2 regions of the Humitalea sp. 24SJ18S-53 genome follow, and region 1 is predicted to be linked to the other one. Evidence: predicted binding sites of a transcription regulator. Region 1 holds the regulator's gene; the other holds the start of a gene.
What was found. The regulator HrcA, encoded in region 1, represses chaperone genes, less so after heat shock. The targets are predictions, from matches to a motif close to GTTNGCACTCNCNNNNNGNGAGTGCNAAC.
Positions count from the first base shown of each region.

Region 2: groES (co-chaperone GroES) is a predicted target of HrcA. The motif match lies at 1,968-1,996, and genes of this name have one in related genera.

Region 1 is NZ_CP192599.1:4,347,547-4,363,227, forward strand. Features, by position in the region: gene ACQW02_RS20880 (DnaJ C-terminal domain-containing protein) at 1-218, opposite strand, end outside; gene ACQW02_RS20885 (histidine triad nucleotide-binding protein) at 352-738, shown strand; gene ACQW02_RS20890 (SirB1 family protein) at 735-1,577, shown strand; gene ACQW02_RS20895 (aminotransferase class I/II-fold pyridoxal phosphate-dependent enzyme) at 1,715-2,905, shown strand; gene ACQW02_RS20900 (hypothetical protein) at 3,085-3,705, shown strand; gene hrcA (heat-inducible transcriptional repressor HrcA) at 3,963-5,039, shown strand; gene ACQW02_RS20910 (glycoside hydrolase family 108 protein) at 5,184-6,422, shown strand; gene ACQW02_RS20915 (Bug family tripartite tricarboxylate transporter substrate binding protein) at 6,409-7,371, opposite strand; gene ACQW02_RS20920 (fumarylacetoacetate hydrolase family protein) at 7,461-8,351, shown strand; gene rph (ribonuclease PH) at 8,660-9,376, shown strand; gene ACQW02_RS20930 (non-canonical purine NTP pyrophosphatase) at 9,376-9,978, shown strand; gene ACQW02_RS20935 (amidohydrolase family protein) at 9,975-11,360, shown strand; gene ACQW02_RS20940 (NAD(P)/FAD-dependent oxidoreductase) at 11,357-12,601, shown strand; gene ACQW02_RS20945 (ABC transporter substrate-binding protein) at 12,819-13,835, opposite strand; gene ACQW02_RS20950 (3-ketoacyl-ACP reductase) at 13,951-14,730, shown strand; gene phnD (phosphate/phosphite/phosphonate ABC transporter substrate-binding protein) at 14,733-15,681, opposite strand, start outside.
Region 2 is NZ_CP192599.1:5,614,085-5,629,765, forward strand. Features, by position in the region: gene ACQW02_RS26895 (capsule biosynthesis protein) at 1-746, shown strand, start outside; gene ACQW02_RS26900 (enoyl-CoA hydratase/isomerase family protein) at 727-1,464, opposite strand; gene ACQW02_RS26905 (usg protein) at 1,483-1,785, opposite strand; gene groES (co-chaperone GroES) at 2,068-2,382, shown strand; gene groL (chaperonin GroEL) at 2,428-4,071, shown strand; gene ACQW02_RS26920 (amidohydrolase family protein) at 4,190-5,365, shown strand; gene ACQW02_RS26925 (c-type cytochrome) at 5,359-6,594, shown strand; gene ACQW02_RS26930 (Bug family tripartite tricarboxylate transporter substrate binding protein) at 6,655-7,626, shown strand; gene ACQW02_RS26935 (Bug family tripartite tricarboxylate transporter substrate binding protein) at 7,667-8,638, shown strand; gene ACQW02_RS26940 (Bug family tripartite tricarboxylate transporter substrate binding protein) at 8,712-9,686, shown strand; gene ACQW02_RS26945 (class I SAM-dependent methyltransferase) at 9,787-10,380, opposite strand; gene ubiA (4-hydroxybenzoate octaprenyltransferase) at 10,425-11,324, opposite strand; gene ACQW02_RS26955 (16S rRNA (uracil(1498)-N(3))-methyltransferase) at 11,372-12,100, shown strand; gene ACQW02_RS26960 (glutamate--cysteine ligase) at 12,137-13,480, shown strand; gene ACQW02_RS26965 (DUF2339 domain-containing protein) at 13,484-15,681, opposite strand, start outside.

The DNA.
Region 1 (15,681 bases):
TCGGCGTCGATCTCCCCGCGGTCGAAGGCGGCGCGGCGGTCGGGGTCGGACAGCAGGTCATTGGCGGCGGAGGCGGCCTTGAACAGCGCCTCGGCCGCCGGCTTGCCCGGGTTCAGGTCCGGGTGGTGCTTGCGGGCGAGCTTGCGGTAGGCCGCCTTGATGGCCTCCGGCGTCGCATCGCGGGCGAGGCCAAGAACTTTGTAGGGATCATCGGCCATCGTGCCATCCTGTCTGGCGAAACCGCGCCGCCGTTATTTTGCCCGCGCCCAGGTTCAACGTCCACATGGGGCCAACCGCTTTGCCCAAGGCCGCGCCGCCGGGTAATCTGGGCGCCACACGATGGAAGCCCCGATGTCCACGACCGGCCTGCCACCCTACGACGACGCCAACATCTTTGCCCGCATCCTGCGGGGGGAGATCCCCTGCAAGCGGGTGGCCGAGGATGACCACGCCCTGGCCTTCCACGACATCAACCCCCAGGCGCCGGTGCATATCCTGGTCGTGCCCAAGGGGCGCTGGGTCTCGCTGGCCGATTTCGCGGCCGGCGCCAGCGATGCCGAACAGGGCGGCTTCTGGCGCATGGTCGGCGCCGTCGCCCGCGACGCGGGGCTGGAGGCCAGCGGCTATCGCATCCTGTCCAACATGGGCGCCGAGGGTGGGCAGGAAGTCCCGCATTTCCACGTCCATGTCTTCGGCGGCCGGCGGCTGGGCCGCATGGTCGCGGCACCCGCCCCTTGAAGGAGCCCGATCCCCGCGCGGCGCTGACGGCGGCGGGCCAGTTGCCCGATGCGGAGCTTGATCTCGCGACCATCGCCCTGCACTTCGCCCTGATCGATACCCCCGATGGCGACTGGCGCGGGGCGATGGACCACCTGACCGACATCGCCCGCGCCATGACCCTGGCGGCGGAGCAAAGCCCCGCCGCCGAGCAGGGCGATGCAGAGGCCCGCCGCGGCGTGCTGGCCGAGGTGATCCACGGCGACTTCGGCTATGCCGGCGACAGCGAGACCTATGACGACCCGGCGAACGCCAATCTGCTGCAGGTGATCGAGCGGCGGCGCGGGCTTCCGGTCGCGCTGGGCCTGCTGTGGATGCATGCGGCCGATGCGGTGGGCTGGCCGGTGCATGGGCTGGACTTCCCGGGGCACTTCTTCCTGGCGCTGGAGGGGGTGCGTGGCCAGGTGGTGGTCGATCCCTTCAACGAAGGGACCGCGATGGATGCCCCGGCCCTGCGCGAGGTGCTGAAGCGGGTCGAGGGCCGGCAGGCCGAGTTGCGGCCGAACATGGTCGCCCCGGTGGAACGCCGGTCGGTGCTGCTGCGCTTGCAGAACAACATCAAGCTGCGCCGGTTGAAGGCGCAGGACATGGCGGGCGCGCTGGCCTGCACCGAGGACATGCTGCGCCTGGCGCCGGATTCCGCGCCGCTGTGGCGGGAGGCGGGGTTGATGAACCAGCGGCTGGACCGGATCGGCGCGGCGCTGGTCTGTCTGGACCGGTTTTTGGCGCTGGTGCCGACGGGGGAGGCGGCGGAGCGGGTGAAGGGGGTGATGGAGGAGTTGCGGCAACGCTTGAACTGAGGTTTTCCTTAGGTTTTTGCTGTTTCGGACAAATTGCCGGGGGCTTGCGGGCGCCCCCAGTTTAACGTTCCGACCGCCGCCTGGACGGCCTAGCATGCCCCCCAAAAGGGGCAGTCCGAGGCAAGGGAGGATGCGCCATGGCGATCGCCACCGTATCGAGCCGCATGCTGGCCACCGCCGAGGAGCGACGCACCCTCAGGCAATTCGTGCAGCGTGTCGTCAGCGAGCGCGGGTTTGGCCCGGATGCCTGCGACTTCACCTTCGGCAACCCCCAGGAACCGCCGCTGCGCGGGCTGGTCGAGGCGCTGATCCGCCACGCGGAGCCGCGCGGCGTGCACTGGTTCGCCTATATCACCCACAACCCGGTGGCGCGCGAGGCGGTGGCCCGGTCGCTGCGCCAGGCGCGTGGGCGGCCCTACCAGGCGGCCGATATCGCCATCACCGCGGGCGGGTTTGGCGCGCTGGCGGCGGCGCTGCTGGCCGTGCTGGAACCGGGTGACGAGGTTCTCTATCCGCGCCCGGGCTGGTTTTTGTACGGCGGGCTGACGCGCGCGGCGGGGGGCACGCCGGTTCCGGTGGATCTGGTGCCGGGGAGTTTCGACCTCGATCTTGGCGCCATCGCCGCCGCGATCGGGCCGCGGACGCGGGTGGTGGTGGTGAATACGCCGCATAATCCGACGGGGCGGATTTTTCCGCGTGCCCAGCTTGATGCGTTGGCGGGGTTGCTGGCCGAGGCATCCGAGCGGCATGGCAAGGTGATCTATCTGTTGGCCGACGAACCCTATGCGCGGATCGTCTTCGACGGGCACGTGCATATCAGCCCGGCCGAGAGCTATCCGCATACGCTGGTCGCCTATTCCTACGGCAAGGTGCTGCTGGCGCCGGGGGAACGGCTCGGCTGGCTGGCGCTGTGCCCGGATATGCCGGAGGCCGACCGCGTTGCGCTGCGCGACGCCGTGGAGCTGGCCCAGATGTCGCACGGCTGGGCTTTTGCGGGGCAAACGCTGCAGCGCGCGCTGCCGGAGTTGGAGGGTCTGTGTATCGACGTGACGGCGTTGCAGCGGCGGCGCGACCGGATGGTCGAGGGGTTGCGGGCGGCGGGCTATGAGGTGGCGGTGCCGGAGGGGACTTTTTATCTCGTGCCGCATGCGCCGGAGGCGGATGATGTGGCGTTTGCCGCCCGGCTGGCGGCCGGGGATGTCTGGGTGCTGCCGGGCAGTGTGGCGGAGATGCCGGGGCGGTTTCGGATCAGCCTGACGGCGACGGATGCGATGGTGGAGCGGGCACTGCCGGTGTTTGCGCGGGTGATGAGGGCGGTGCGGGGGTGAAGGACTGGATCGGCTGCTGGCGTTGCCGAAGGGCGTGGTTGCGGATCGGGTGACAGGTGCGATGGAAGATTTGCGGCACTGGTTGAACTAGATACAAAAGGCGGAGTTTTCGACGTTTCGGTCAAATTTCTGCTCGGTCGGTTCGGCAGTTGCTACACCAGATTGACTCAGCGTTTGTGGTGCGTATTGAGTTTGATGCCCTTCGAGAATCCATCATGCTGTCTTCCGCTCCCAAACGACCGTCCGAGTTTATTATTTCAGATAAACAATGGAGAGCAGTTAGTGCCTTGGAAAAACTACCGGAAGTAGGCCTGCAGGTGGCAATTTTTATAAATCACTTCGGCGCCATTGAAAATTCCCTGCCATCTCTTTTTTCAAAAATTACTGGAATAGATGGATCCACCAGCGAGCACTTGCTGGGAGTTAGCACCAGCTTTTCCCAACGTCTCGGAATAGTCGAAACAGCCTCGCTCGCAGTCGAAATGACTGAGGGATTTAATGCTTTCTATGATGAATTATTTTCAGAAATTAAATTTCTTGAAGGGCGACGCAACAGTTATTGCCATTCCTTATACACGAATACGGGCCACGCAGATCAAATTCGGATGATTTGTTATAAAACGGATGGAAGACGCGCAACAAAAGAAGAAATAATTACAGCCTTGTCCGTAAAAAAAGATTGCGCTCGGGCTGAACGAGTATCACTTTCATTATTTTATCTCCTCGAGGGAACAAGAATACTATCGAAACCCCTAAGAAGAAAAAATCAAAAAAATCCCCCTTCTAAATCAGCAACGTAGACAAAACAATTTGGGCGCCGCCCTATTTATTTTAGAATACATTTTTTATCCCGTGCGCAGTTGCTCACGTGCATTGGCTGGAGGGCAGCGGCGCACATCTCCCGTGGGCGGGAATTCATTAGCACGCCCCGCCAAAAATAGGTATAAAAACCGCGCTTGACCCACACCCCACCCCCACCCACCTTGCAAGGGTAGATTCCCAAGGACCGCCCCCAGGCCGCATGGCATTGCCGACCCCTTTCCGCGCTCCATCGCTGATGCAGCCAAACCCGGTGCTGGACCCGCAGACACGCCGCACGATCGACGAACGATCGGGCGCCATCCTGCGCCAAATCGTCGAATTGTATGTCGAGACGGGGGAACCCGTCGGCTCCCGCACCCTGTCCCGCCGCCTGCCCGTCGCGCTGTCCCCGGCGACCATCCGCAATGCGATGGCGGATCTGGAGGATGCTGGGCTGCTCTATGCCCCCCATACCTCGGCCGGGCGGCTGCCGACCGACCGGGGGTTGCGGCTCTTCGTCGATGGCTTGCTGGAATTCGGCGACCTGGCGGAGGAGGATCGCGACACGATCGCCGCCCGCTGCGCCGCCGCCGGGCGGTCGATGCAGGATACGCTGGCCGAGGCGGGGACCATGCTCTCGGGCCTGGCGGGGGCAGCAGGGCTGGTGGTGGCGCCCAAGGGCGAGGCGCCGGTGCGCCATATCGAATTCGTCGGCCTGTCCCCCGGCCGGGCGCTGGTGGTGCTGGTTACCGCCGATGGCCAGGTGGAAAACCGGGTGATCGACATCCCCGCGGGCCTGCCGCCCTCGGCCCTGGTGCAGGCCAGCAATTACCTCAACGCCCGGCTGGGCGGCCGCACCCTGGACGATGCCAAGCGCGATATCGAGGATGAGGTCGCCGCCCACCGCACCCAATTGGATGCGCTGACCGAGGCCGTGGTCGGCGCCGGCTTGGCGACCTGGGCAGGCGGCGGGGCACAGGGGTCGCTGATCCTGCGCGGCCAGTCGCGGCTGTTGCGGAACCTGGAGGGCCTGGCCCAGGTGCAGCAGATCGAGGCGCTGTTCGAGCGCCTGGAAGCCGAGGAGACGATGCTGCGGCTGCTGGACCTGGCGCAGCGGGGGACCGGGGTCCAGATCTTCATCGGTGCCGAGAACGGGCTGTTCGACAGCGCCGGGCTGTCGATGGTGGTCGCGCCCTTTGGCGCCGCGACCGGGCCGGATCGGCAGCGGGTGGTGGGCGCGATCGGGGTGATCGGACCGACGCGGATCAATTATCGCCGGATCATCCCGGTGGTGGATTACACGGCGCGGGTGATCGGGCGGTTGCTGGGCTGACGCCCATTTATTCGTTGCCCATTTATTCGTTGCTTAGGCGCCGCGCGGCGACCAAGACTATCCCCGGCGGACCTGACCGGATCGCGACAGCGGCAAACCTCCGCCACGGATGGACGACACCTGTCGTGCGCGAAGGGGAAACCCATGCCGCTTCCGCTCCTGGCGCTCGCCGCCTCGATCCTTCCAGAGATTGTGCGCGTCCTGGCCGGGGATCGCGCCGGGGCCGCCGCGGCCTCGGTCACCGAGGCCGTGCGCGTCGCGACGGGCACCGATGACCCGGAACTGGCCAAGCAGAAACTGGACGCCGACCCCGCCGCCGTGACGGCGCTGCGGGTGCAGCTTGCCCAGATCGCCATCGACGGCGAACGCCTTCGCTTCGAGGCGGAGGAGAAGCGGCGCCAGGCGGAGATCGACGAACTCAACAAGCGGCTGGCCGATGTGCAATCGGCCAGGAGCACGATGACGAGCCTGGCGGACAAGGGCAGCGCGATGGCCTGGGGGGCGCCGATCATCTCCCTGGTCGTCACGATCGGGTTTTTCTGGACCTTCTACATCGTGCGGCAGACCGACCTGTCGGTGAACCAGTCGGCGCGGGATTTGATGAACATCATCGTGGGGTCGCTGGTCGCGGCCTTTACCGCGGTGGTGAATTTCTGGATCGGCTCGTCGCAAGGCTCGCGGGACAAGGATGCGACGGTCCGCACCCTGCAGGCCGCGCAATCGGCCCAGGCGCAATCGGCCATCCAGGGACAGACAGAGCAGGCGCAGGCCGCGATCCAGGGGCTGCGGCAACTCGTGACCACGCCGGTCGCGGCGATGCATGCGGCGGGGCCGCAGAAACCCGGCAATTTCGACCGCTGCGTCGCGATGGTGCTGGAGAAGGAGGGCGGCTTCAGCAACCACCCGCGCGATCGCGGCGGGCCGACGAATTTCGGTATCACGCTGAAGGCCTTTGCCGATTTCAACGAGATGGATGCGGCGAGCGTCACCGAGGACATGATGCGCAACCTGAAGGTGGAGGAAGCCAGGGAGATCTATCGCGCCAAGTATTGGACCGCGGCCAATTGCGATGCGCTGCCGCCCGGGGTTGACCTGATGACCTTCGATTTCGGCGTGAACGCCGGGGTGCGGACCTCGATCAAGATGCTGCAGGAATTGGCGGGGGTGACGGCGGATGGATCGATCGGGCCGATCACCCTGGCGGCGGTGCGGGCCGGCAATCCCCGTGACCTGATCAACAAATTCGCCGAACGCCGGCTGGCGCATTACCAAAGCCTGGCGGAGTTCGACGTGTTCGGGCGCGGCTGGACGGCGCGCACCGTGTCGGTGCGGGATGAGGCGCTGCGGATGCTGGAGGCGGTGGCGGTGCCTACTCCGCCCTGATCCCGCCGGCGCGGACGACCGCGGCCCAGACCGCCTGTTCGGCCCGCAAGGCGGTCGCGAAATCGGCCGGGCTGTCGGCGATGATGGAAAAACCCTGGCGTTCCATCGCGGCCACCGTGTCGGGTTCCGCGACCCAGGCGCGCAGCGATGCATGGAGCCGCGCGATGATCGGCTCCGGCGTGCCGGCGGGGGCGAAGAAGGCCTGGAAATTGTCGGAGACGAGGCCGGCAAAGCCCTGTTCGACCAGGCTGGGCACGCCGCCGATGGCGACCGGGCCGGTGACGGCAAGGCCGCGCAGGGTGCCGGCGGCGACATGGGCTTGGGCCACGGGCAGGGAGGAGGAGACCATGTCCACCTGCCCGCCCAAGGCCGCCTGCACCGCGGGGGCGGCGCCGTTGAACGGCACGTGCAGGATGTCGATGTTGGCGCGCTGCTTGAGCATCTCCATCGCCAGGTGTGGCGAGGTGCCGATGCCGGGTGAGGAATAGGTCAGCGCCCCCGGCCGCGCCCGGGCCGCCGTGACCAGCCCCGCGATGTCCTGGAAGGGCCGGTCGGGGCGGGAGGCGATGATGTTGAAGGACGTGGCGACCCGCGTGACGGGGATCAGGTCGCGGGCCAGGTCGTAGGGCACCTGGGCATAGAGGCTGGGGTTGATCGCGATGGCGGCCGAGACGAACAGCAGGGTCGTGCCATCGGGGGTGGCGCGCGCCGCCTGGCCGATGCCGATATTGGCGCCGGCGCCGGGGCGGTTTTCCACGACGAAGGGCTGGCCGAGGCGGCTGGACAGGTCGCGCGCCGCTTGGCGCGCCAATTGGTCGGTCGGCCCGCCCGGGGCGAAGGGCACGATGACCCGGACGGGGCGGTCGGGCCAGGCGGTCTGGGCGATCGCGGGAAGCGCCAGCAGGGCGGGTGCGGCCAGCAGGGCGCGGCGGTGGACAGGGTTGCGCATGGGGCTTTGCCTCGGTAGTTTTTTATCGACAATATGTTTCCGCCACCCAGTGTATCGACAAGGGGGTGCCGGGCAAAGGGAGGCGGACAATGCGGCTTGTGACGTTTGATGCGGGTGCCGGCGCGCGCGTGGGTGTGGTGCTGGATGCGACCGGGGCCAGCGTGTTGGACCTGCATGCGGCTTCGGGCGGGGCTGCGCCCTATGCGTCGATGCTGGCGCTGATCGCGGCCTGGCCGCAGGTGAAGGCGCAGGTCGCGGGTTGGGCGGCGAGCCCGCCGGCGGGTGCCACGGTGACTGGTGCCAAGCTGCTGGCGCCGATCCCCCGGCCCGCGAAAAACGTGTTCTGCGTCGGCCGCAACTATCAGGCGCATATCAACGAGGGGCTGAAGGCCCGCGGCGCCCCCCCTGCCCCGCCGCCGGCCCTGCCGGAATTCTTCACCAAGCCGCCGACCGCCGTGATCGGGCCGGATGAGCCGACGCTGCATTTCCCGATCAATACCGCGATGGATTACGAGGTCGAGCTGGTGCTGATCATCGGCACCACCGGGCGCGACATCGTCCAGGCCGACGCCCTCAAGCACATCTTTGGCTATACGGTCGGCAATGACGTGACGGCGCGCCGGTTGCAGCGGGCGCATGGGCAGTGGTTCAAGGGCAAGGGGTTGGACAAGTCCTGCCCGCTCGGCCCCTGGATCGTGACGGCGGATGCGCTGGACCCGATGGATCTGCAATTGACCATGACGGTGAATGGCGAGCTGCGGCAGGACAGCCGGACCAGCAACATGATCTTCCCGATCCCGTCGATCATCGAGCATCTGTCGGCCGGGTTGACCCTGGAGGCGGGGGACATCGTGATGACCGGCACGCCGCATGGCGTGGGCTATGCGATGGACCCGCCGCAGCATCTGAAGGCCGGGGACAAGATGGAGGCCTATGTCGAAGGCATCGGCACCTTGCGGACGCCGGTGATCGACGCCTGAGGGCTGTCTCGCCGGGCTGGGGGCGTCGCGGAATTGTGGACGGACGTAAACGGTCGGTTCACGGAATGGGGCCCAGAAGGCGGGCATGACGTCCGGCCCGGTTTTCAGGATGGGGCCGCCGGACACCGCCGGGGTTCCGCCCATGTCCGCCTTGTTCCAGCGCCTGCTGCGCCGGCTTCGCTACCGCCCCGAGCGCCGCTACATGCGGGGCGCCCCGAAGCCGCCGCTTTATTGACTTGACCGCCTGATTGACTTGGCCAACCGGGCGGGGTTCCTGCGCCGCGAACAGACACGCGGAGCCCCACCCCATGCGCCCATCCGGCCGCCTTCCCGACCAGTTGCGGGAGGTCATCCTGACTCCCGGCGTTTCCCGCTACGCCGAGGGCTCCTGCCTGATAAAAATGGGCGTGACGGAGGTGCTGTGCACCGCCAGCGTCGAGGCGCGGGTGCCGCCTTTCCTGCGCGGCAAGGGCCAGGGCTGGGTCACCGCCGAATACGGCATGCTGCCCCGCGCGACGCATACCCGCGGCGATCGTGAAGCGGCGCGTGGCAAGCAATCGGGCCGCACGCAGGAAATCCAGCGCCTGATCGGCCGCGCGCTGCGCGCCGTGACCGACCGCGAGGCGATGGGCGAGATGAGCATCACGCTCGACTGCGACGTGCTGACCGCCGATGCGGGCACGCGCTGCGCCGCCATAACGGGGGCCTGGGTCGCGCTGCATTTGGCCTTCCAGCATTGCGTGAAGTTGAACGTGCTGCCGCGCGTGCCGCTGTCGGGCCAGGTCGCGGCGGTGTCCTGCGGGCTCTACAAGGGCACGCCGGTGCTGGACCTGGATTATGCCGAGGATAGCGACGCCCAGGCGGATGCGAATTTCGTGCTGACCGAGAGCGGCGGCATCGTCGAAATCCAGGGCACCGCCGAACAGGATCCGTTTTCGGAGGCCGAGTTCCTGGCGCTGATGGCGCTGGCGCGGCAGGGCACGGCGGCGCTGTTCGCGGCGCAGCAGAAGGCGCTGGGTCTCTGATGCACCGCAGGCTGACCGAGACCCGGATCTGCCTGGCCAGCCACAATGCCGGCAAGGTGGCGGAGAACGCCGCCTTGCTGGCCGAGCATGGCATTTCGGTGGTGAGCGCCAAGGAATTGGGCCTGCCGGAACCGGCGGAGACGGAAACGACCTTCATCGGCAATGCCACGATCAAGGCGCTGGCTGCGGCGCGGGCGTCGGGGATGGTGGCGCTGGCCGATGACAGCGGGTTTTCGGTGGCGTCGCTGGATGGCGCGCCGGGGGTTTATACCGCCGATTGGGCGGAGACGCCGACCGGGCGCGACTACCAGATGGCGATGGCCAAGGTCGAGAAACTGGCGCGCCACGACCGCGACCGCCGCGCCTGGTTTTCCTGCGCGCTGGTCCTGGCCTGGCCCGATGGCCATACCGAGGGTGTGTTGGGTGAGGCGCATGGCACCTGGGTCTGGCCGCCACGCGGGGACAAAGGTTTTGGCTATGACCCGATGTTCATTCCCGACGGCATGACGCAAAGTTTTGCTGAAATCGACCCGGCCGAAAAACACCGCATCAGCCATCGTGCGGCGGCGTTCCGGCTGTTGAAGGAGGCTTGCCTGGGATGACGATCGTTGTTTCGCCGCGCTGGATCTGGGATGCGGCCGGGGGGCTGCGCGGCGGGCAGCATGTGGTCATCGAGGGCAACAGGATTGCCGATGTGGTCGCCGAGGCACCGACCTTGGATGCCGACCGCATCGCCCTGCCGGACAGCCTGCTGATCCCGGGGTTTGTGAACCTGCATAACCACGCCTTCAGCGCGCCGCTGTTCCGGGGCCTGGCGGATGACATTGGCGAGGCGGATCTGCCGGGCGATGTCGTCTATTCGCTGCTGATGCCGCTGGGCGACATCGCGGCGGAAATCCTGGACGAGGAGGAGATCGGCGACGTCGCGGAAATGGCGTTGCTGGAGAATCTGAAGGGTGGATCGACCACCATCATGGATATCTGGCGGCTGCAACAGGCGCCTTTTGTCGGGCGTGCGAAGCGGCTGGGGTTAAGGACCTATTCCTGTCCCTACCTGTTCTCGACACCGAAGATGGATATGACGCCGGATGGGAAGCCGGTGACGGCACCGCTGGCGGCGGATACCGGCTTCGGCACGGTGATGGCGCTGATCGCGGCGCATGACGAGGGGCCGCGTGGACGGACTCGTGTCGGGTTCGGGCCGCATGGGCTGGATACCTGCACGCCGGACCTGCTGCGGCAAATTGGCGCGGCGGTCGAAAAACTTGGCGTGCCGCTGACGATCCATGCGGCGCAGTCGGCGGTGGAACTGGGGATCGTGCAGGAGCGCTACGGCACCTCGCCGATCCGGCATTTGCGGGATTTGGGGCTGCTGCGGCCGGGGACTGTGTTGGCGCATTGCGTGTTCGCGACCGACGAGGAATTGGCGATCGTCAAGGAACACGGGGCGGCGATTGCGTCCTGCCCCTATGCGTTTGCGCGTAGCGGCGTCGCGGTGCCGTTTGCGCGGTTCCTCGACAGCGGCATCCGGCTGGGTGTCGGGACGGATGGCGTTGGGCTGGACATGGTGGCGGAACTGCGCGCCGCGGCGCTGCTGGCGAAGGTGCAGGCGGGGCGGGCGGGGATCGCTTCGGCGGAGGCGATGCTGGGGGCTGCGACCCTGTCGGGGGCCGAGGCCATCCTGCGGCCGGACCTGGGGGTGATCGCGCCGGGGGCGACCGCCGACCTGTTACTGTTCGACCTGTCGGGCGCGCGTTACCAGCCGGTGTGGAACCCGTTGCAGGCGCTGCTGACCAATGGCGTCGCTGCCGATCTGCACAGCCTGTTCGTCGATGGCGTGCCGTTGCTGCGCGACCGCCAGGTGCTGGTGGCGGATGAGGTTTCCGTCGTGCGGCGCGGTGGGGCCGCGATCCGGCGGGTGTGGGATCATGCGCGGGATATGGGGCGGTTGCCGGCGGGGATCGCGGCGCGGTTGGCGCAGTGACACGTTCGGCCATCGTCCTTGGCGCGGGGATGGTCGGGGTGTCGGTGGCGCTGCATCTGCGGCGGCGCGGCTACGATGTGGTGCTGGTGGATCGGCGCGGGCCGGGCGAAGGCGCGTCCTTCGGCAATGGCGGGCTGATCCAGCGGGAGGCGGTGTATCCCCATCCCTTCCCGCGCGACATCGCGGAACTGCGGCGGATTGTCGGGAACCGGCAGGTCGATACCGCCTACCACATCGGCGCCCTGCCGGGGTTGGCGGCGCCGCTGCTGCGGTATTGGTGGCATTCCGAACCGCAACGCTACCTGGACGCGGTGCGCGGGCATGCGGCGCTGATCGCGACCTGCCTGGATGAGCATATGGCGCTCGCCCGCGACACCGAGGCGATGGCGCTGTTGCGGCCGATCGGCTGGATGAAGGTGTTTGCGGACCCGAACATGCTGGACGCGGCGCTGGCGCAGGCCGAGGCGGCGCGGCGGGATCATGGCGTCAATTTCACCGCCCTGGACCGCGCGGGAGTGGCCGCGGCCGAACCGCATCTGCTGGTGGAACGGGCGGGCGGCATTCATTGGACCGACCCGTTTTCCGTCAGCGACCCGCATGCGCTGACGCTGGCCTATGCGCGGCGTTTTGCCGAGGCGGGCGGAACGCTGGCCATCGGCGATGCGACCACCCTGCGGCGGGCGGGGTCAGGCTGGCAGGTCACGAGTGCGGCCGGGCCGGTGGAGGCCGCCGAGGTGGTGGTGGCGCTGGGCGATGCCTCGGCGCGGGTGACGAAGCCGCTGGGCTATGCGCCGCCGGTGTTTGGCAAGCGTGGCTACCACGCGCATTTCGGCCTGCACGGCAATGCGACGCTGAACCGCCCCGTGCTGGACGTGGGCAGCGGGTTTTTGTTGGCGCCGATGCGGGCGGGGGTGAGGCTGACCACGGGGGCGGAATTCGCGCAGCCGGGAGCGGCGCCGAGCCCGATGCAATTGGACCGGGCCGAACCCGTCGCGCGGGCGTTGCTGCCGCTGGCGGAACGGGTGGAGGTCACGCCCTGGATGGGCGTGCGGCCCTGCACGCCGGATATGCTGCCGATCATCGGGCGGATGCCGGGGCAGGCAGGGGCGTGGTGCGCCTTTGGACATGCGCACCAGGGGCTGACCTTGGGGCCGACGACGGGGCGGTTGTTGGCGGAGATGATGGTGGGCGAGCAGCCGTTCGTGGCACCGGAGGCGTATCGGCCGGAGCGGTTCGGGTAGCGCCGTGGATGTGGCTCCGCCCCCCTCCCCGCCAGGGGCCGCCGCCCCTGGACCGGCGGCATTGGTAAAATGCGGAGAGGGGCATGGCGCGCCTTGGATCAATGGCGCGCGCTTGATGCCCCTCTCCGCATTTTACCAAGCATCGTGGGTTGCAAGGGGCCACGGCCCCTTGCTGGGGAGAGTTTGAGAGGGGCAACGCCCCTCTCAAGGCGCGACCTCACACGATCTTGCGATCCGCCGGCAGGAACCGGTCCGTGTACGTAAAATCCATCGACGGGCGGATCGGGATGTCGAAGGCTTCGGCGACTTGTGCCGCCGAGCGTTCGAAGCGCGCCTGCACCACGCTGCTGACGCCATTGGCGCGCACGTGCGGGGTCAGCAGCGCGACTTCGTTGATCAGTTCGTTGCGTTGGATTTCCACGGCCTCGTCGATCAGCGGTTCGCGGCGTTTCAGCGATGCCATGGCGGCGCGCGGATCGGCGACCATGGCGCGGATGCCATCGATGGTGGCGGCGACGAAGGCCGTCACGGCTTCGGGGTTCCGCTCGGCGTAATCCTTCCGGCAGACCAGGCCAGAGGAATAGAGTTCCACGCCAAAGCGGTTGTATTGCAGCCAGCCGATGTCATTCAGCGGCACGCCGCTGCCGACCATGTTCAGCGCTGTGGTGGTCAGGAAGCCCAGCGTCGCATCGGCGCGGCGCTGCACCACCATCGCGTCGCGCAGTTGCGCGTTGACCGACAGGAACTCGATCTTCGACACGTCGATCTGGTTGGCGCGGGCGAAGATCGGGAAGAGCAGGCGCGTGCCCTCGCCATCGGTGACGGAGACCTTGCGGCCCTCCAGGTCCTTCGGGCGGGTGATGCCGCTGGACTTGAGGAAGATCGCGGCATTCGGCGATGCGTCGTAGAGCACGAAGACCGAGACGAGCTGGTTGTTCGGGTTGTCGTGGTTGAACTTCAGCAGCAGGTTCGTATCGGCGAAGCCGATGTCATAGGTGCCGGCAGCGACCTTGGTCATGGTGTCGCCCGAGCCGAAGCCGCGATCGATGCCGACATCCAGGCCGCGCGCGGTGAAGAAGCCGCGGTCGCCGGCCAGGGTCCAGGCGGAATGGGCGGATTGCCAGGTCCAGTCGAGCACGAAACGCACCCGGCGCGGCGCGGTCTGCGCGCGGACGGCGGGGGCGGCGAGCAAGGCGGCCCCGGCCAGAAGGGCACGACGTGGGACGGTGGTCATCTGTGGACTCTCCTGTGGGATGGGCTGCGCCATGCAACGGACGGGCCAGCCTATCGGTCGGGCTTGGCGGGAGGCAACCGTTGCGCCAGCCTGCTCGCCACGGGGGGGAAAATCCATGGCGGACAGGGCACCGGTGGCATTGGTCACGGGCGGGCGGCGCGGCATCGGGCGGGGCATCTGCCTGGCCCTGGCGGCCGAGGGGTTTGACGTCGTCGTGGCCGACCTGGGCCGCGATGCGGATGCCGACGAAACAATGGCCGCCATCATGGCACTGGGCCGCCGGGCCGCCTGGCTGACCGCCGATATCGCCGATGTGGACGGCCATGCGGGCATCGCGGCGGCGGCGTTTGGCGCCTTTGGCACCCTGGATTGCCTGGTGAACAATGCCGGCGTGCAGGTCGCGGTGCGCGGGGATCTGTTGGACACGAGCGCAGAGTCCTTCGACCGCCTGATGGGGGTGAACCTGCGCGGGACCTTCTTCCTGACCCAGGCGATCGCGCGGCGGATGCTGGCGGAGGAGCGTGGCGATGATGCGACGCCGCGCAGCATCGTCACCATCACCTCGGCCAATGCCTTCATCCCGGCGCCGGACCGGGCGGAGTATTGTTTCTCGAAATCCGCGCTGTCGATGATGGTGAAGGTGCTGGCGCTGCGCCTGGCGCCGCACGGCATCGCCGCGCATGAGGTGCGGCCCGGCATCATCCGCACGGCGATGACCGCGCCGGCGGCGTCGGCCCATGGCGCGCGGATCGCGTCAGGCGTGGTGCCGGCGCGACGCTGGGGGGAGCCGGAGGATGTCGGCCGCGTGGTCGCCACCCTGGCCGCGGGGCGCATGCCGTTTTCGACCGGCGATGCGTTTCACGTCGATGGCGGTCTGCACTTGCCGAGTATTTAATTTCAGTTGCGGCGGCGGCGTTCCTGCGCCTCGACCCGGCGCATGTCGACGAAGACGGCATAATCCTCATGTCGCGTCAGGGCCCAGCCGATGGCGCTGCCGCGTTCGATGGCGCGATGCACATCGGGGGCGGCGCTGGGCAACGCGAGGTGGAAGGCGATCATGTCCTGCTTGAAGGCGGCGGGCAGGTCGGTGCGCACGACCAGAGGGCCGTTCTGGATCGGGCGGGAGCGCCAGATGATCCGCACGTCGGACATCTTCAGCAGGCCCTTGTCCACCGCCGCGCGCAGGGCGCCGCGCGAAAAGCCCTGGGATTCCTCGCCCTGGCCGCTGGCCCAGGCGACACCTGCGTCATATTGCCGCCCCAGCACCGCGACCATTGCCTGTTCATGCCCGCCGGCGAAGCCGGTGCGACCAAAAAACTGCTCGGGGTTGATGCCGGCGCCGCGCAGTTCCGACCGTGGGATCAGGTAGCCGCTGGCCGAATTCGGATCGGACCAGGCCATCGCCTTGCCGCGCATCTGTTCCAGGGTCGTGATGCCGCTGTCGGCGCGGACATACATGACCGAGACATAGGAGGTGCTGCCATCGGCCTCCTTCGTCACCAGCAGGGGTTCGACGCCGCCATTGGTGTCCATCCAGGTCGCGGCATAGGCGGCGGGCGACATGTAGGAGGCTTCGAGTTGCCTCGCCGAAAAGGCCTGCTGCACGCCCGAATAATCGGCGGCGAAGAGGAGGCGGACGGGGATGCCGAAATTCTCCTCCATCATGCGGCGGTAGCCGTCGTAGCGGCCGAGGCGATCGGCCTCGTTCTCGCCGCCCAGGATGCCGAAGCGCAGCACCGGCACCTGGTCGGCCCAGGCGCGGCGGCCGGCCGGCGGCATGGGATGGGTTTCGACCTGCGCCCGGGCCGAGAGGGGGATGGCGGCCAGGAGGGCGGCCAGGCTGCGG
Region 2 (15,681 bases), 1.3 Mb from region 1:
GCACGCACCTGTCCTGGCGGTTCCGCGCCTATACGACGCATCAGTTGCACCACCCGTTGCAGATCTACCTGGGCATGGGGCTGCGCCTGGCGCTGCGGTCGATCGCCAATCGCCATGCGGCGAAGATCATGGAGGATCTGCGCGGCCAGGGGCCCTTGTTCCTGCTGGCGTTGCAGATGGAAACCGATTTCGCCATCCGCGCCTATTCGCACTACCCCGACAATGACGCGGTGATCGAGGACGTCTTCGCCTCCTTCGCCGCGCATGCGCCGGCGGAGGCGCATCTGCTGGTGAAGGTGCATCCACTGGATCCCTTCGCCAAGAACTGGAGCCGGCGGGTGCGGGCCGCGGCGCGGCGGCATGGCATCGCGGCACGGGTCGCCTATCTCGGCGGCGGCAATCTTGGCGACATCGTGGAGCGGTGCCAGGGCGTCGTCACCGTCACCAGCACCGTCGGGCTGCGCGCGATCGTGGAACGCCTGCCGACCTTTGCGCTGGGCGACGCGCTGTATCGGATTCCCGGCATCACGTCGGCCGGCACGCTGGATGCGTTCTGGTCCAATCCGCAGGCGCCGGAACCGGTGCTGCGGGAAGCCTTCGTGCGCGCCATCGCGCATTTCCTGCACATCCGCGGCGCCTTCTATCGCAACCCCGGGCTGGATGCGGCGGCCTATGCCGCGGCGGAACGGTTGAGCGCGGGGCTGCCGGAATACCGGAGCGAGGTGCTTACCCCAAGGCCCGCTTGACCGCGCCGCTGGCGACGGCTTCGCGCTGGGCGGCGATGCCGCCCTCGATCGCGTCGCGGAAGGCGGGTTCCGACATGTGGCGGATCCAGGCCTTGGTCAGGCGGAACGCCGTTGCATCGGTCCCGGCCATCGCCAGCGCCGCGGCGCGGGCCTGGGCCAGCAGCCCGTCCTCGGGCACCACCTGGTCGATCAGCCCCATGGCCTGGCCGGTCGGTGCGTCCAGTGCCTCGCACGCCAGGGCCAGGCGCTGCATCGCCGCCTGCCCGGCATAAAGCCCGATCAGCATCGGCCCCATGATCGAACTGAGGCCCGCCCGCAGTTCCGGCTGCATCAGCCGGGCGGCGGGGCTGGCGATCCGGCGATCGCAGCACAGCGCCATCTGCAAGCCGGCCCCGGCGGCCGCCCCGCCGATCGCGGCGACCATCGGCTTGGGGAAGGCGCGGATCGCGTCATACAGCCGGCCCAGCGCATGCACCCAGTCGCCGACATTGTCGGGCGTCAGCGCCCGCAGCACCGCATGGTCCTGCCCGGCACAGAAGGCCGGCGGCTGCCCGGTCAGGACCACGGCGACGACCGATGGGTCATCGGCGGCCTCGGCCAGGGCGCCGATCAGCGCCGCCCCCATGGGCTGCGTCAGCGCGTTGCGCGCGGACGGGTTGTTGAAGCTCAGGGTCAGCACGCCGCCGAAGCGGGACGCCAGCAGGGGAGAGTCGGGCATCCCCAAAGGCTAGCCGCGTCAGTGCAGGCGGAATACCCCATCGGCGAAACGGAATTCCGCCGTCCTGATCAGCGCGGCCGAGGCGACGCGCACCGAATGCAGCGGGCCCTCGATCTCACGCCGCCAAAAGTCGAGAAAGCCGTGCAGCTCGGGGAAGCGCGGCGCCAAATCGTGCTTCTGCCAGATGAAGGTCTGCAACAACCCCGGATGGTCAGGCAGGTGATAGAGGATCTCCGCCGTGGTCAGGCGCCAGTTCGGCAGCACTTTCGCCCGATGGGTGAGGGGATCGGTGATCAGTGTTTCGATGCCTGAAAGATCCATCACGTGATACCTCTTTCCTGATGCCTTGCGCCGTTCTCGGCGGTTCCTCCTGTCGCTCAAGATGATGCTGGCATAATTGGTTGCTGCTTTGCCAAGAAAAATCGTGTGATTTGAGTGTGTTGGCACTCATCGCCCGAGAGTGCTGCCGGGCGCTTGACCTGCGGCGTGCCTGGGCCTAGATCGCTGGCACTCCTCGGGGGTGAGTGCTAACACACCCTGCACCCCGAGGCGGTTCCGTAACCAGCCAAGACACCAATCCTGGCATGAGGAGAGGACACAACCATGGCCTTCCGTCCCCTGCATGACCGCGTTCTCGTTCGTCGCGTCGAAGCCGAAGAGAAGACCCGCGGCGGCATCATCATCCCCGACACCGCCAAGGAAAAGCCGCAGGAAGGCGAGATCGTCGCCGTCGGCTCCGGCACCCTGAACGACAAGGGCGAATTGCGCGCCCTGGACGTGAAGGCCGGCGACCGCATCCTGTTCGGCAAGTGGTCGGGCACCGAAGTGAAGCTCGATGGCGAAGATCTCCTCATCATGAAGGAGAGCGACATCATGGGCGTCCTCGACACCTCCGCCGCGGCGAAGAAGGCGGCGTAAGCCAGCCTTTCTTCTCAAGACCCAACCTTTTCAGGAGACAGCAACATGGCTGCCAAAGACGTTAAGTTCGGCGCGAATGCGCGTGAACGCATGCTGCGCGGCGTGGACATCCTGGCCGATGCGGTCAAGGTGACCCTGGGCCCCAAGGGCCGCAACGTGGTCCTCGACAAGTCCTTCGGCGCGCCCCGCATCACCAAGGACGGTGTGACGGTCGCCAAGGAAATCGAACTGGCCGACAAGTTCGAGAACATGGGCGCCCAGATGGTGCGCGAAGTGGCCTCGAAGACCAACGACACGGCCGGCGACGGCACGACGACGGCGACCGTGCTGGCCCAGGCCATCATCCGCGAGGGCTGCAAGGCCGTTGCCGCCGGCATGAACCCGATGGACCTGAAGCGCGGCATCGACCTCGCCGTGGCCTCGGTTGTCGCCGAGCTCGAGCAGAAGACCCGCAAGATCACGACGTCCGCCGAAGTCGCGCAGGTTGGCACGCTCTCCGCCAACGGTGAGACCGAGATCGGCGAAATGATCGCCAAGGCGATGGAAAAGGTCGGCAACGAGGGTGTCATCACCGTCGAGGAAGCCAAGTCCATCCAGACCGAGCTCGATGTCGTCGAAGGCATGCAGTTCGACCGCGGCTACGTCTCCCCGTATTTCATCACGAATGCGGAGAAGATGATTGCGGAGATGGAAAACCCGTACATCCTCATCAACGAGAAGAAGCTCTCCAGCCTGCAGCCGATGCTGCCGCTGCTGGAAGCCATCGTTCAGTCCGGTCGCCCGCTGGTGATCGTGGCCGAAGACGTTGAGGGTGAGGCCCTGGCCACGCTCGTCGTCAACAAGCTGCGCGGCGGTCTGAAGGTCGCGGCCGTGAAGGCCCCTGGCTTCGGCGATCGTCGCAAGGCGATGCTGGAAGACATCGCGATCCTGACCGGTGGCGAAGTCATCTCCGAAGACCTCGGCATCAAGCTCGAGAACGTGACCCTCGCCATGCTCGGCCGCGCCAAGTCCGTGCGGATCGAGAAGGAGAACACCACGATCATCGACGGCTCCGGCGAAAAGGATGCCATCACGGGTCGTTGCGAGCAGATCAAGGCGCAGATCGAGGAGACCACCTCGGACTACGACCGTGAGAAGCTGCAGGAACGCCTGGCGAAGCTGGCCGGTGGCGTCGCCGTCATCCGCGTCGGCGGCTCCACGGAAGTGGAAGTCAAGGAGCGCAAGGATCGCGTCGACGACGCGCTGCATGCGACCCGCGCCGCGGTTCAGGAAGGCATCGTGCCGGGCGGCGGCGTTGCCCTGCTCCGCGCTTCGCAGAACCTGGAGTCGATCAAGGTGGCCAACCACGACCAGCAGGTCGGTGTGGACATCATCAAGCGCGCCATCCAGGTGCCCTTGAAGCAGATCGCCGCCAACGCCGGCCAGGATGGCGCCGTGATCGCTGGTGAGGTCCTCCGCGACAGCACCTACGTCTACGGCTACGACGCCCAGACCGGCGCCTACAAGGACCTGGTCGCGGCCGGCATCATCGACCCGACCAAGGTCGTGCGCACGGCGCTGCAGGATGCGGCTTCGGTCGCGTCGCTTCTGATCACGACCGAGGCGATGGTCGCCGAGCGTCCCGAGAAGAAGGCCCCGCCGTCTGGCGGCGGCGGCGGCATGGGCGGCATGGGCGACATGGACTTCTGATCTTCCGACTTTCGGAGATCAGCGTTCGACAGGGGGGCGGTCCGGCAACGGGCCGCCCTTCTTGTTTTGCCGCGGCACAAGCGCGAACCTGCCGGCATCACGCTTCGGGATGCCCCGCATGACCGCCTTGCTGCTGCACAACGTCCGACCCCTGGGTGGCGCGCCCACGGATGTGTTGATCGAGGACGGGCGCTTCGCCGCCTTCGGCCCCGGGCTGACCGCGCCGACCAGCGAAAACGGCCATGGCGCGCTGCTGCTGCCCGGCTTGATCGAGGGTCATACCCACCTCGACAAATCGCTTTGGGGCATGGGTTGGTATGTCAATGAATGCGGCCCGCTGCTGACCGACCGCATCGAGAACGAACGCCACCAGCGCCGCGCGCTCGGCCTGGACCCGCTGCGCCAGGCGCGGCGCCTGGCCGATGACTTTTTGGCGCTCGGCACCACGCGCATCCGCAGTTTCGCCGATGTGGACACGGAAATCGGGCTGTCCCATCTGCATGCGCTGCTGGCGTTGCGGCAGGACCGGGCGGGGGTGCAGGACATCCAGGTCATCGCCTTTCCGCAATCGGGGATGCTCGGGCGCCCTGGCACGTTTGACCTGATGGTGCAGGCGATGGCCGATGGCGCGGATATCGTCGGCGGCCTCGACCCGTCCGGTATCGAGCGTGACCCAAAGGGCCACCTGGATGCGATCTTTGGCCTGGCTGAACGGTTCAGCCGGCCGGTCGATGTGCATCTGCATGAACCGGGCGAGCTTGGCGCTTTCTCGCTCGAACTGATCGCCGAACGCACCCAGGCCCTGTCCATGGGCGGGCGTGTCGTGGTCAGCCACGCCTTCTGCCTGGGCGATGTGGCACCCGCCCGCCAGGCGGCGTTGCTGGCGATGCTGGCGCGTGCCGGGGTGGCGATCGCGACCACGGCGCCGCCGTCGCGCAACGTGCCGCCGGTCGCCGCCTGCCGTGCCGCTGGCGTCACCATCTTTGGCGGCAATGATGGCGTCCGCGACACCTGGACCCCCTATGGCAGCCCAGACATGCTGACCCGGGCCATGCTGATCGGGCTGAAGAACGATTTCCGCCGTGACGACCAGATCGCCATGGCGCTGGACTGCGTGACCGGGTCCGCCGCGCTGGGCTGCGGCTTCGCCAACCACGGCCTGGCGGTGGGCGCGCGGGCGGAAGCGGTGCTGGTCGATGCCGAAACCATCGCCCAGGCCGTGGTCGGCCAGCCGAAGCGCCGCCTGGTCATCGCCGGCGGGCGCGTCGTCGCCCGCGATAACGCGTTGTGCTGAGGCCCCTGGCCGTCCTGCTGCTGCTGGCCCTGCCCGCGGCGGCGCAGGACGCGCCGGCGCATGGCGGGCCTGTCCGCGCCTTGGCGACCACCCCCGGCACCCTGGCCAGCGCGGGCTTCGATTCCGCCGTGATCCTGTGGGATCCTGTCGCCGGCACCGCGCGCCGCGTGCTGCGTTGGCACGCTGGCGGCGTGAACGCGCTGGCCATGCTGCCCGACGGCATGCTGGCCAGTGCCGGCGAGGACGGGCGCATCGCCCTCTGGTCGCTGCAAAATCCTGATCGCGAACCGGCACGGGTGCTGGAAGGGCACACCGCCCCGATCGCGGGCCTGGCCGCGGCCGCCGATGGGCGGCTGGCCTCGGCGGGCTGGGATGGGTCGGTGCGGCTGTGGCACCAGGGCCGGGCGACGGTGTTCGAAGCGCACCAGGGGCCGGTCAATGCCGTCGCCTTCCGCGACGGCGCGCTGGTCTCGGCCGGTTTCGACGGCACGCTGCGGCTGTGGCCAGAGGGCACCGTGATCGCAGAATACGGCCTGCCGCGCACGGCCTTGGCGGCACTGCCCGGTGGCGCATTGGCGGTCTCGGGGGTGGATGGCACGGTGCGGGTCCTCACCGGTGAAGGCGGCGAACGCGTCCTGGCCGACAGCGGGCGTCCGGTGGTGGCGCTGTCGGCGGCGAATGGCGTGCTGGCGGCGGCGTCGCTCGGTGGCAATGTGGCGCTGTATGACATCGCGGCGGGGCGGCTGTTGCGCGTACTGGAAGGCCCCGGCCTGCCGGTCTGGTCCGTGGCTTTCGCCCCGGATGGCGCGACATTATGGACCGGCGGCGCCGACCGGCGCGTGCGGGCCTGGGATGTGGCCACGGGCCGGCATTTGTCGCCGCTTGGCCCGGATGATGCGGCACCGGCCGAGCAGGCCGGCCTCGACCCCGATGGCGCGCGGGTCTTTCGCGCCTGTGCCGCCTGCCATGCGGTAACACCAGGCGGCGGCAATCTGGCCGGCCCCAGCCTGCACGGCATCTTCGGCCGCCGCATGGGCAGCCTGCCGGGCTATGCCTTCTCGCCACGGCTGGCCCAGGGTGACATCGTCTGGACACCCGACACCGTCGCCGACCTGTTCACCCGCGGGCCGGACATCGTGACGCCGGGCACCACCATGCCGATGCAACGGCTCGAAAACCCCGAGGATCTGGCGGCGCTGATGCGTTTCCTTGGGCAAGCGACACGATAGCCCAGCCTGGAACAGGGTTTGCAAGCCACCGGGGCGGAGACAGCCCCGGAGCAGCCCGCCATGATCCGCCGTCGCACGCTATCCCTGCTGGGGGCATCCCTGCTCGCCGCCCCCGCCTTGGCGCAGGCGCCCTGGCCGAACCGGCCGATCCGCTTCGTCGTCCCGGTGACCCCTGGCGGGGCGGCCGATATCACCGCGCGGCTGATCGCGCAGACGCTGTCGGACGGGCTTGGCGCGCCGGTCGTCGTGGAAAACCGGCCCGGCGCGGGCGGGACCATCGGCACGGCCTTTGTCGCGCAATCCCCGCCCGATGGGCATACGGTGATGGTGGGCAATGCGTCGTTCCATCTTGGCGGACCGCTGCTCTTCGCCAATCCAGGGTTTGAGGGCGTGGATGATTTCACCGCCATCGCCAGCTTCGCCGCGACCACCAGCCTGATGGCCTGCACGCCGGGCCTGCCGGTGACCAATGTGCAGGAGTTCATCGCCTATTGCCGCGCCAATCCGGGCCGGGTGAATTTTGGCTCCGCCGGGGCGGGCGGCAGCAATCACCTCAACGCCGTGCTGTTCATGATGCGCACGGGGGTCGAGATGGTGCATGTGCCCTATCGCGGATCGGCCCCCGCGCTGGCCGACCTGATGGCCGGCCAGGTGCAGGTGGTGTTCGACACGCTGCCCGGGGCGATCGGTGCCGCGCGCAGCGGTTCGGTCCGTGCGCTTGGCGTGACCAATGCCGGGCGCTGGCCGCTGGCGCCGGATATCCCCAGCATCCAGGAACAGGGCGTGCCCGATTTCGACATGCCCTCCTGGTTCGGGCTTGTCGGCCCCGTCGGCATTCCGGAACCGATCGTGGCCCGCATGCATGCGGTGGTGAACGCGGCCCTGGCCGATCCCGCCGCGCAGGCACGGCTGAACAATGTCGGCCTGGTGCCGCTGCCGATGACCCAGCCCGCCTTCCACGCCTATGTGCGCGAACAGCGCACGCGGATCGCGGCGATCGTCCGCGCCAGCGGCGTGAAGCCGGAGGCGTGACGTGGCGCCAGCCTTGCCCAAGATCCAGGACCACCCCCCCATGAACCGTCGCCATGCGCTTGCCCTGGCCGGCGCCTCGCTGCTCGCAGCCCCCGCCTTGGCGCAGGATGGCTTCCCGAACCGCCCGCTGCGCTACGTCGTGCCCTTCCCGCCGGGTGGCACCAGCGACATCGTCGGCCGCCTGATGGCGCAGGCGCTGTCGGACGGCCTGGGCGTGCCGGTCGTGGTGGACAACCGCGCGGGGGCCGGCGGCACCATCGGCACGGCCTTCGTCGCGCAATCCGCCCCCGATGGCTACACGGTCATGCTGGGCAGCGGGTCGAGCCACCTCGGCGGACCATTGCTCTTCGCCAACCCGGGGTATGAGGGCGTGGACGATTTTTCGGCCATCGCCACCTTCTCCACCAGCACCAGCATCATGGCGGTCAATCCGCGGCTTGGGGTGAATACGGTCCAGGAGTTCATCGCCTATTGCCGCGCCCGTCCGGGCCAGGTGAATTTCGGCTCCGCCGGCGCGGGCGGCGGCAATCACCTCAATGCCGTGCTCTTCATGATGCGGACGGGGGTCGAGATGGTGCATGTGCCCTATCGCGGTGCGGCGCCTGCACTGGCCGACCTGATGGGCGGCAATATCCAGGTCGTCTTCGACAGCTTCCCCGGCATCATCGGCGCGGTGCGGGCCGGGTCGGTGAAGGCGCTCGGCGTCACCACCGCCGCACGCTGGCCGCTGGCGCCGGACATCCCGAGCATCCAGGAACAGGGCGTGCCCGATTACGACGTGCAGTTCTGGTCGGGGCTGATGGGGCCGCTGGGCATTCCCGCCCCCATCGTCGCGCGGATGCACGGCATCCTGAACGCGGCGCTGACGGAACCCGCCCTGGCCGCCAGGCTGCAATCGGCCGGGGCCTATCCCTTGCGCATGAGCCAACCCGACTTCCATGCCTTCATCCGCGAGGACAGGGCCAAGATCGCCGCCATCGTGCGGGCCAGCGGCGCGAAGCCGGACGGTTGAGTTTGGAACGCGCCTTGCTTGCACCGGCCCCATGGCGGCAGGCTGCCGCAACCGAGCTTGAGGAATGTATCGTATGATCCGTCGCCGCGCCCTGCCACTTCTGGGGGCCTCCATCCTGGCGGCCCCGGCCCTCGCACAGGCCCCCTGGCCCAACCGGCCGATCCGCTACGTCGTGCCCTTCCCGCCTGGCGGGGCCAGCGACATCATCGGGCGCTTGATGGCGCAGGCGCTGTCCGAAGGCCTTGGCGTGCCGGTGGTGGTGGACAACCGCTCCGGCGCCGGCGGCACCATCGGCACCGCCTTCGTCGCGCAATCCGCCCCCGACGGCTACACCGTCATGCTGGGCAGCGGGTCGAGCCACCTGGGCGGACCCTTGCTCTTCGCCAACCCGGGGTATGAGGGCGTGGACGACTTCACCGCCATCGCCAGTTTTTCCGGCAGCACCAGCCTGATGGCCTGCACGCCGGGCCTGCCGGCGAATAATGTGCAGGAATTCATCGCCTATTGCCGCGCCAATCCGGGCCGGGTGAATTTCGGCTCGGCGGGGGCGGGTGGCAGCAACCACCTGAACGGCGTGCTGTTCATGATGCGCACCGGGGTCGAGATGGTGCACGTGCCCTATCGCGGTTCGGCCCCCGCGCTGGCCGATCTGATGAGCGGCCAGATCCAGGTGGTCTTCGACACCCTGCCCGGCATCATCGGCACGGCGCGCAGCGGGGCGGTGCGGGCGCTGGGTGTCACCACGGCGACGCGCTGGCCCTTTGCGAACGACATCCCCACCATCCAGGAACAGGGCGTGCCCGATTTCGACATGGTGTCCTGGGGCGGGCTGATGGGCCCGGCGAATATCCCGGCGCCGATCGTGGCGCGCATGAACGCCATCATCACCGCGGCGCTGGCCGATCCGGCGATGATCACCCGCATGGCCTCGGCCGGGGTGATCCCGCTGGTCATGACGCAGCCAGCCTTCCACACCTACCTGCGCGAACAGCGGACCCGCATCGCCGAGATCGTGCGGGCGAGCGGCGTGAAGCCGGAAGGCGCCTAAAGCGTGATGGCCGTAGGCGCGTATGCGCCGCAGGGCTGAATCACGCGACAAAACAACAAGCTAGACCGTGATGCGTGAGCGAATGCGAACGCATCGCGGTCTAGACCGCCACGACCTGGAAGATCGTGACCTCCCGCGCGTCACGATCTTCCAATTCCCGTGTCGTCGGCACGATAAAGCGCCGCATTTCGACCAGCCCCGCCTTGGGCACATAGGCCCGGCCAGGGTCGGCCAGCAGCACAATGGCCCCCCCGGCCGCCGCCGCGCGCAGCCAGGCCATGACGCGGGCGGCCATCGGTGCCTCGTAGCAAACGTCGCCGGCGATGATCACATCCCAACGCGCGGGCATGGCCAGGACGTCGCCGGGGTCGGTGCCGATGGCGACATCGTTCAGCGCCGCGTTCAGCCGGCAGGCGGCCAGGGCGATGGGGTCGATTTCCGCGGCATCGACCGATGCGGCGCCCGCCTGCGCCGCGGCGATGGCGGCAAGGCCGCCGCCCGCGGCGAAGTCCAGCACGCGCTTGCCGCGCACCACTGTGGGGTCATCCAGGATCAGCCGCGCCAAGGCCTGGCTACCCGGCCACCCAAAAGCCCAATAGGGCGGGGCGATGCCGGTGCGTTCCAGCCAGGCCTCGGTCGCTTGCCAGATCGGGGTGATCTCGGTCGCCAGGTACAGCGCGATCTCCGGCACCATCGGGGTGCGGGCGATGGCCGTATGGGCCGCGACAAAAGCCTCGGTCACAGGCGCCCGGCCAGGCAGGCCAGGGCGATGGCGATGCCGACCTCGCGGTTCGATTTGAACAGGGCCAGGCATAGGGCCGGGTCGGCGATGTCCAGCAGCAGGATTTGTCGCGCCAGCAGCCAGGCCGGCAGGATCAGCGCCGGCCAGAACCACGGCCCGACCCCCGCGAGCCAGCCGGCCAGCGCCAGAAGCGCCAGCGTGGCGGCGTAGCACCCGACCAGGAACGGCCGCGTGCGGTCCCCCAGGGTCAGCGCCGAGGACCGGATGCCGACCATCGCATCATCCTCCCGGTCCTGATGCGCGTAGATCGTGTCGTACCCCAGGATCCAGCAAAACCCGGCGGCCCAGAGCACCCATGCCGCAGGCTCCAGCCCCCCCGTCGCACTGGCCCAGCCCATCGGCGCCGCCCAGGAGAACACCACCCCCAGCACCGCCTGCGGGAAGTTCAGGAATCGCTTGGCCAGCGGATAGAGCGCGATCGGGATCAGCGACGCGACGCCCAGCAGGATCGCCACCCAAGGCAGTTGCAGCAGGATGACAAGCCCCAGCAGCCCCAGCCCGATGACGAACACCAGCGCCTGGCGCGGGCGTATCGCGCCGGAGGCCAGGGGCCGCCCCGCCGTGCGTGCCACCTGCCGGTCCAGATCCCGGTCCCACAGATCGTTCACCACGCAGCCTGCGCCGCGCATCACCACGGCACCCAGGCCGAACAGCAGGGTCAGCCAAAGCCCCGTCGCCCAGTTCGGTGCCGCCAGCGCAAAGGCCCATGGCCCTGGCAGGAACAGCAGCCAGGACCCGATCGGCCGGTCCAGCCGCATCAGCAGCGCATAGGGGCGGGCAATGGCCGGCAGGCTGGCGACCCAGCCCTCGGCACGGATGTCGGTATGCGCGGTCATCGCTGTAGTATCTCCGCCATGCCCATCCTCCATGCCACAGCCGCGCCATGACCACGATCCCGCGCCTGCATTGCGACCAGCCCCTCGCGACCGGGGCCGAGGTGCCGGGCGATGAAGCCGCCGCGCGGTATTTCGGGTCGGTGCTGCGGCGGGGGCCTGGCGACCCGCTGCTGCTGTTCAACGCGCGGGATGGTGAATTCGCCGCGACCATCGCCGCGGTGCGGAAGGATCGCATCGCCTTCACCCTGGGCGCCAGGCTGCGCGCCCCGGCGGCGGCGGTAGATATCCGACTCGTGGTCGCGGTGCTGAAGCGCGATGCGATGGAATGGGCGGTCCAGAAAGCGACCGAATTGGGCGTCGCCAGCATTGCGCCGGTCTTCTGCCTGCGCAGCGTTCCCGACCGCTTGAACACCGACCGCCTGCGGGCCATCGCACGGGAAGCCGCCGAACAGAGCGAACGCCTGGACGTGCCCGCCATCGCCGAGCCGATGCCGCTGCATCGCCTGCTGGATGGCTGGGATGCCACGCCGCTGCTGGTGGGCGCCGAACGGGCCGGGGCGGCGCCGCTGCCCACGGCCCTGGCCGGCCGCCGCCCGCCGCTGGCCCTGCTGGTCGGGCCGGAGGGCGGGTTTGCCGGGGCCGAACTTGACGACATGACCCGTCGTGCCTTTGTTGTGCCAACAAGCCTCGGCCCCCGCATCCTGCGGGCGGACACGGCGGTGGTTGCGGCCCTTGCCGTGATGCAGGCCCTGGCGGGCGACGCATCCGGCCCTTGAGGCCTCGGTCGCCGTACCCTTTGACGGAAACACCCGATGTCCAATCCCGGCGAGGCCGACCTCACGCCGATCTCTTCGACGCGCCAACTGGCGCAATGGTTTGCCGAGGGCAGCAAGCCCCGCGCGGATTGGCGCATCGGCACCGAGCACGAGAAATTCGGTTTCCGGCACAGCGACCTGTCGCCGCCCGCCTACGAACCCGACGGCATCCGCGCGATCCTTGAAGGCTTTTTGCCGCAGGGCTGGGAGCCGATTCTCGATGCCGGCCGCATCATCGGGTTGAAGAAGGACGGCGCCTCGGTCTCGCTCGAACCCGGCGGGCAGTTCGAATTGTCGGGCGGTCCCTTGGTCGACCTGCACGACACGGCGGCGGAACTGGACGCGCATCTGGCGGAAACCCGCGCCGTCGCGGGGCCGATGGGGATCGGCTTCGCGCCCTTGGGCTTTCATCCGCTGCAAACGCAGGACCGGATGCCCTGGATGCCGAAGTCGCGCTACGCGATCATGCGCGGCTACATGCCGCGGGTCGGGGCCATGGGGCTCGACATGATGCTGCGCACCTGCACCGTGCAGGTGAACCTGGATTTTGGCGATGAGGCGGACATGGCGGAAAAGCTCCGCCTGTCGCTGGCCTTGCAGCCGCTGGCGACGGCGCTCTTCGCCAATTCGCCCTTCCTGGAGGGCAAGCCCTCCGGCTTCCGCACCCTGCGCGGCAAGGTCTGGACCGAGACCGACCCCGACCGCACCGGCATCCCCGCCTGCGTCTGGGAAGACGGCTTTGGGTTCGAGCGGTTTGCCGAATACGTGCTCGACGTGCCGATGTATTTCGTCATGCGCGACGGTGCCTTCGTCGATGCGACCGGGGTCAGTTTCCGGCACTTCATGGCGCATGGCCTGCCGGGGCACCCCGGCGTCACGGCGACCATGGGCGATTGGGCGGATCATGTGACCACCGTCTTTACGGACGTGCGGCTGAAGCGGTTTTTGGAGATGCGCGGCGCGGATGCCGGGTCGCCCGCGATGATGGTGGCGCAATCCGCGCTGTGGACCGGGCTGTTGTATGACGATGCGGCCCAGAAGGCAGCGGCGGCGCTGGTGCGCGACTGGAGTTTGGAAGAAGCGCGCGGGCTGCGCGCCGCGGTGCCGCGCCAGGCCCTGACGGCGACCATCCGCGGCCGGTCGCTGCGCGACGTGGCGCGCGATGTCCTGGCCATCGCCCGCGATGGGCTTGTGGCCCGCGGGCGGGACGAGGCCGGGTTGCTGGCGCCGCTGGACGCGATCGTGGCGAGCGGGGAAACCCAGGCCGATGTCTGGCTGCGCCGCTACGAGACGGTGTGGGGCGGCGATGTCTCGCGGATTTTTGCCGAAGCGGCGGTGTGACCCCTACACCTTGACGGCGACGAAGCGGCGGTAGGCAGCGCCCAGGCCGATCAACGCGAGGCCCAGGCCGAGCAGCGACAACACGCGCCACAGCCCGTCCAATTCGGCCGTGTCGACGATGAACACCTTGATGGTCGCGGCCCCCATCACGGCCAGTGCGGCCAGGCGCGGTCCCCGCCGCCCGCTGGCCAGCCCGATGCCGAACAGGGTCAGCGCCAGGGCCAGCCAGCCGCCGGACACGGCCCAATGCTCCGATGCGGTGAAATCGACCGCGTCCAAGGCGACGCGGGCGCCATGCCAGCCCCGCCGCACTTCCAACGTCACCCAGACCAGCCCGGCCAGCAGCGCAACACCGCCCAGCCATTGCGCCAGCCAGCGGCGCGGGCGCCCGCCGGCCGGCATCAGCGCGGCCGCCAGCCCCGCCAGCACGCCCGGCACGGCATAGGCCGCGAGCAGCGGGTTCCAGACGACCGTCCCGCCGAGCAGTTTCACATCGGTCACCCCGGGGTTCAGCACCACCAGCCCGGTCAGCAGGATCAGCGCGGCGGCCCCCAGCCAGGCCAGGACGAAACCCCGCACCCATAGCGGCCGGCGCGCATAGAGCGCGGCCAGCCCCGCCGCCAGGATCCACAGCGCCGCGCAATAGGCCGCCAATTCGGCAAAACCCGGGTCGCGGTCGTCCAGCCGCCCGGTCATGCCGTGCCGGATCAGCACCAGCACACCGGCGATCGCGGCGATCAGCGACACGGCGCGCAGGCAGGTGACGGCGGTGTCCTCGGTGGCGAACATCCTTGCCGCCAGCGCCGCCGAGATGGCGGGCACCAGATAGGCGACCGCCAGCCCGTTGAAGACCGGTGTCGTGCCGACGTCATACCCGGTGACCGAGGGGTTCAGCACCAGCCGCACCAGCACGGCCACCGCCAGGGTCGCGGCGATCGGACGCAGGGCGGTGACACCCGTGCGCCGTTCGATCCAGGCCAGCGCCGGCAACAGCAGCCCCAGGGCCGCCGACAGCCATTGGTCGGTCAGCAGCATCCCGGCCGCCAGCGCCAGCGCGCCGACGGCGCCCGCCGCCCATTCCCCGGCCTGCGCCACATCGCCCCGCCGCATCGCCCGCGTGCAGGCAAAGACCAGCAGGGCGGCCAGGGCGACCCCGAAGCAGGCCCAGGTCGGATCGGCCTGGAAATGCCGCACCCGGCCGAAGCCGATCAGCAGCAACAGCACCGGCACCGCCGCACCCAGCCCCGCCCAACCGGGCGGGCGCCCGGCGCGGCCGGCCAGCAGGAAGGCGGCGGCAAAATGCAGGGCCGCCAGCCCGGCGAGCCAGCCGAGGAAGGGGCGCAAGGGTTCGGGCGCCCAGTCGCCGGCGAAGAAGGCGACGGTGGCACCCTCGATCGCCACGACTTCCCCGGTGGGCGACCATTCGGGCAGCGGCCAAAGCGCCAGCGCCACCAGGGCGATGGCGGCGGCGAACCAGGGCAGGCGGACCAGCCCCGGTTCGGATTGCGCCCGCAGGATCGCCACCAGGCACAGGGCCGCGATGGCAGTGCCGCCGGCCCAGAGCAACGATGGTTCGACCAGCCCCGGGATCGGCAGCAGCGCGACGCCGGGCGCCAGCACCGCCCAGGCGGCGACCATGCGCCCAGCCGCGACCGCGCCGACGCCGCGCGGCAAAGCAAAAAGCAGCACGGCGGTGGCGGCCGGGGCGAACAGGGCGGGCACCCAATCGGCATCGGGCGTGCCGGTCTGGCTGCCGGCCGCGACCCAAAAAGCAGCCCCAAGCGCCGCCATCGCGCCGAGCGGCGTCCAGGCGGTGTAGCGCACGACAAAGGCCGCCGCCGCCGTCACCGCCAGTAGATAGGCATAAAGCCCCGGCAGGAACGGGTCGGTGGACTGGACCAGCGCCGGGGTCACATAGGCACCCACCAGCCCGACCACGCCGACAAACGGGCCGTAGCGCAGCGCCAGAAGCATGCCCGCCAATCCGGCCAGGCCCAGCAGCACAAAGTCCAGCGGCGGCGGCACCAGCGCATACAGCGGCCCGGCGGCGTAGGTGGCGCCGAACAACGCGGCGACGCCACCCGATGCCAGGGCCGCGGGGGCCAGATCCGCCGAGGCCCCGGCTGGCGGATGCCCGCGCAACTTTTCGGCCATCGCGATCAGCGCGAGACCGAGCAGGGCTGCCATGACCGTGCGCGGGG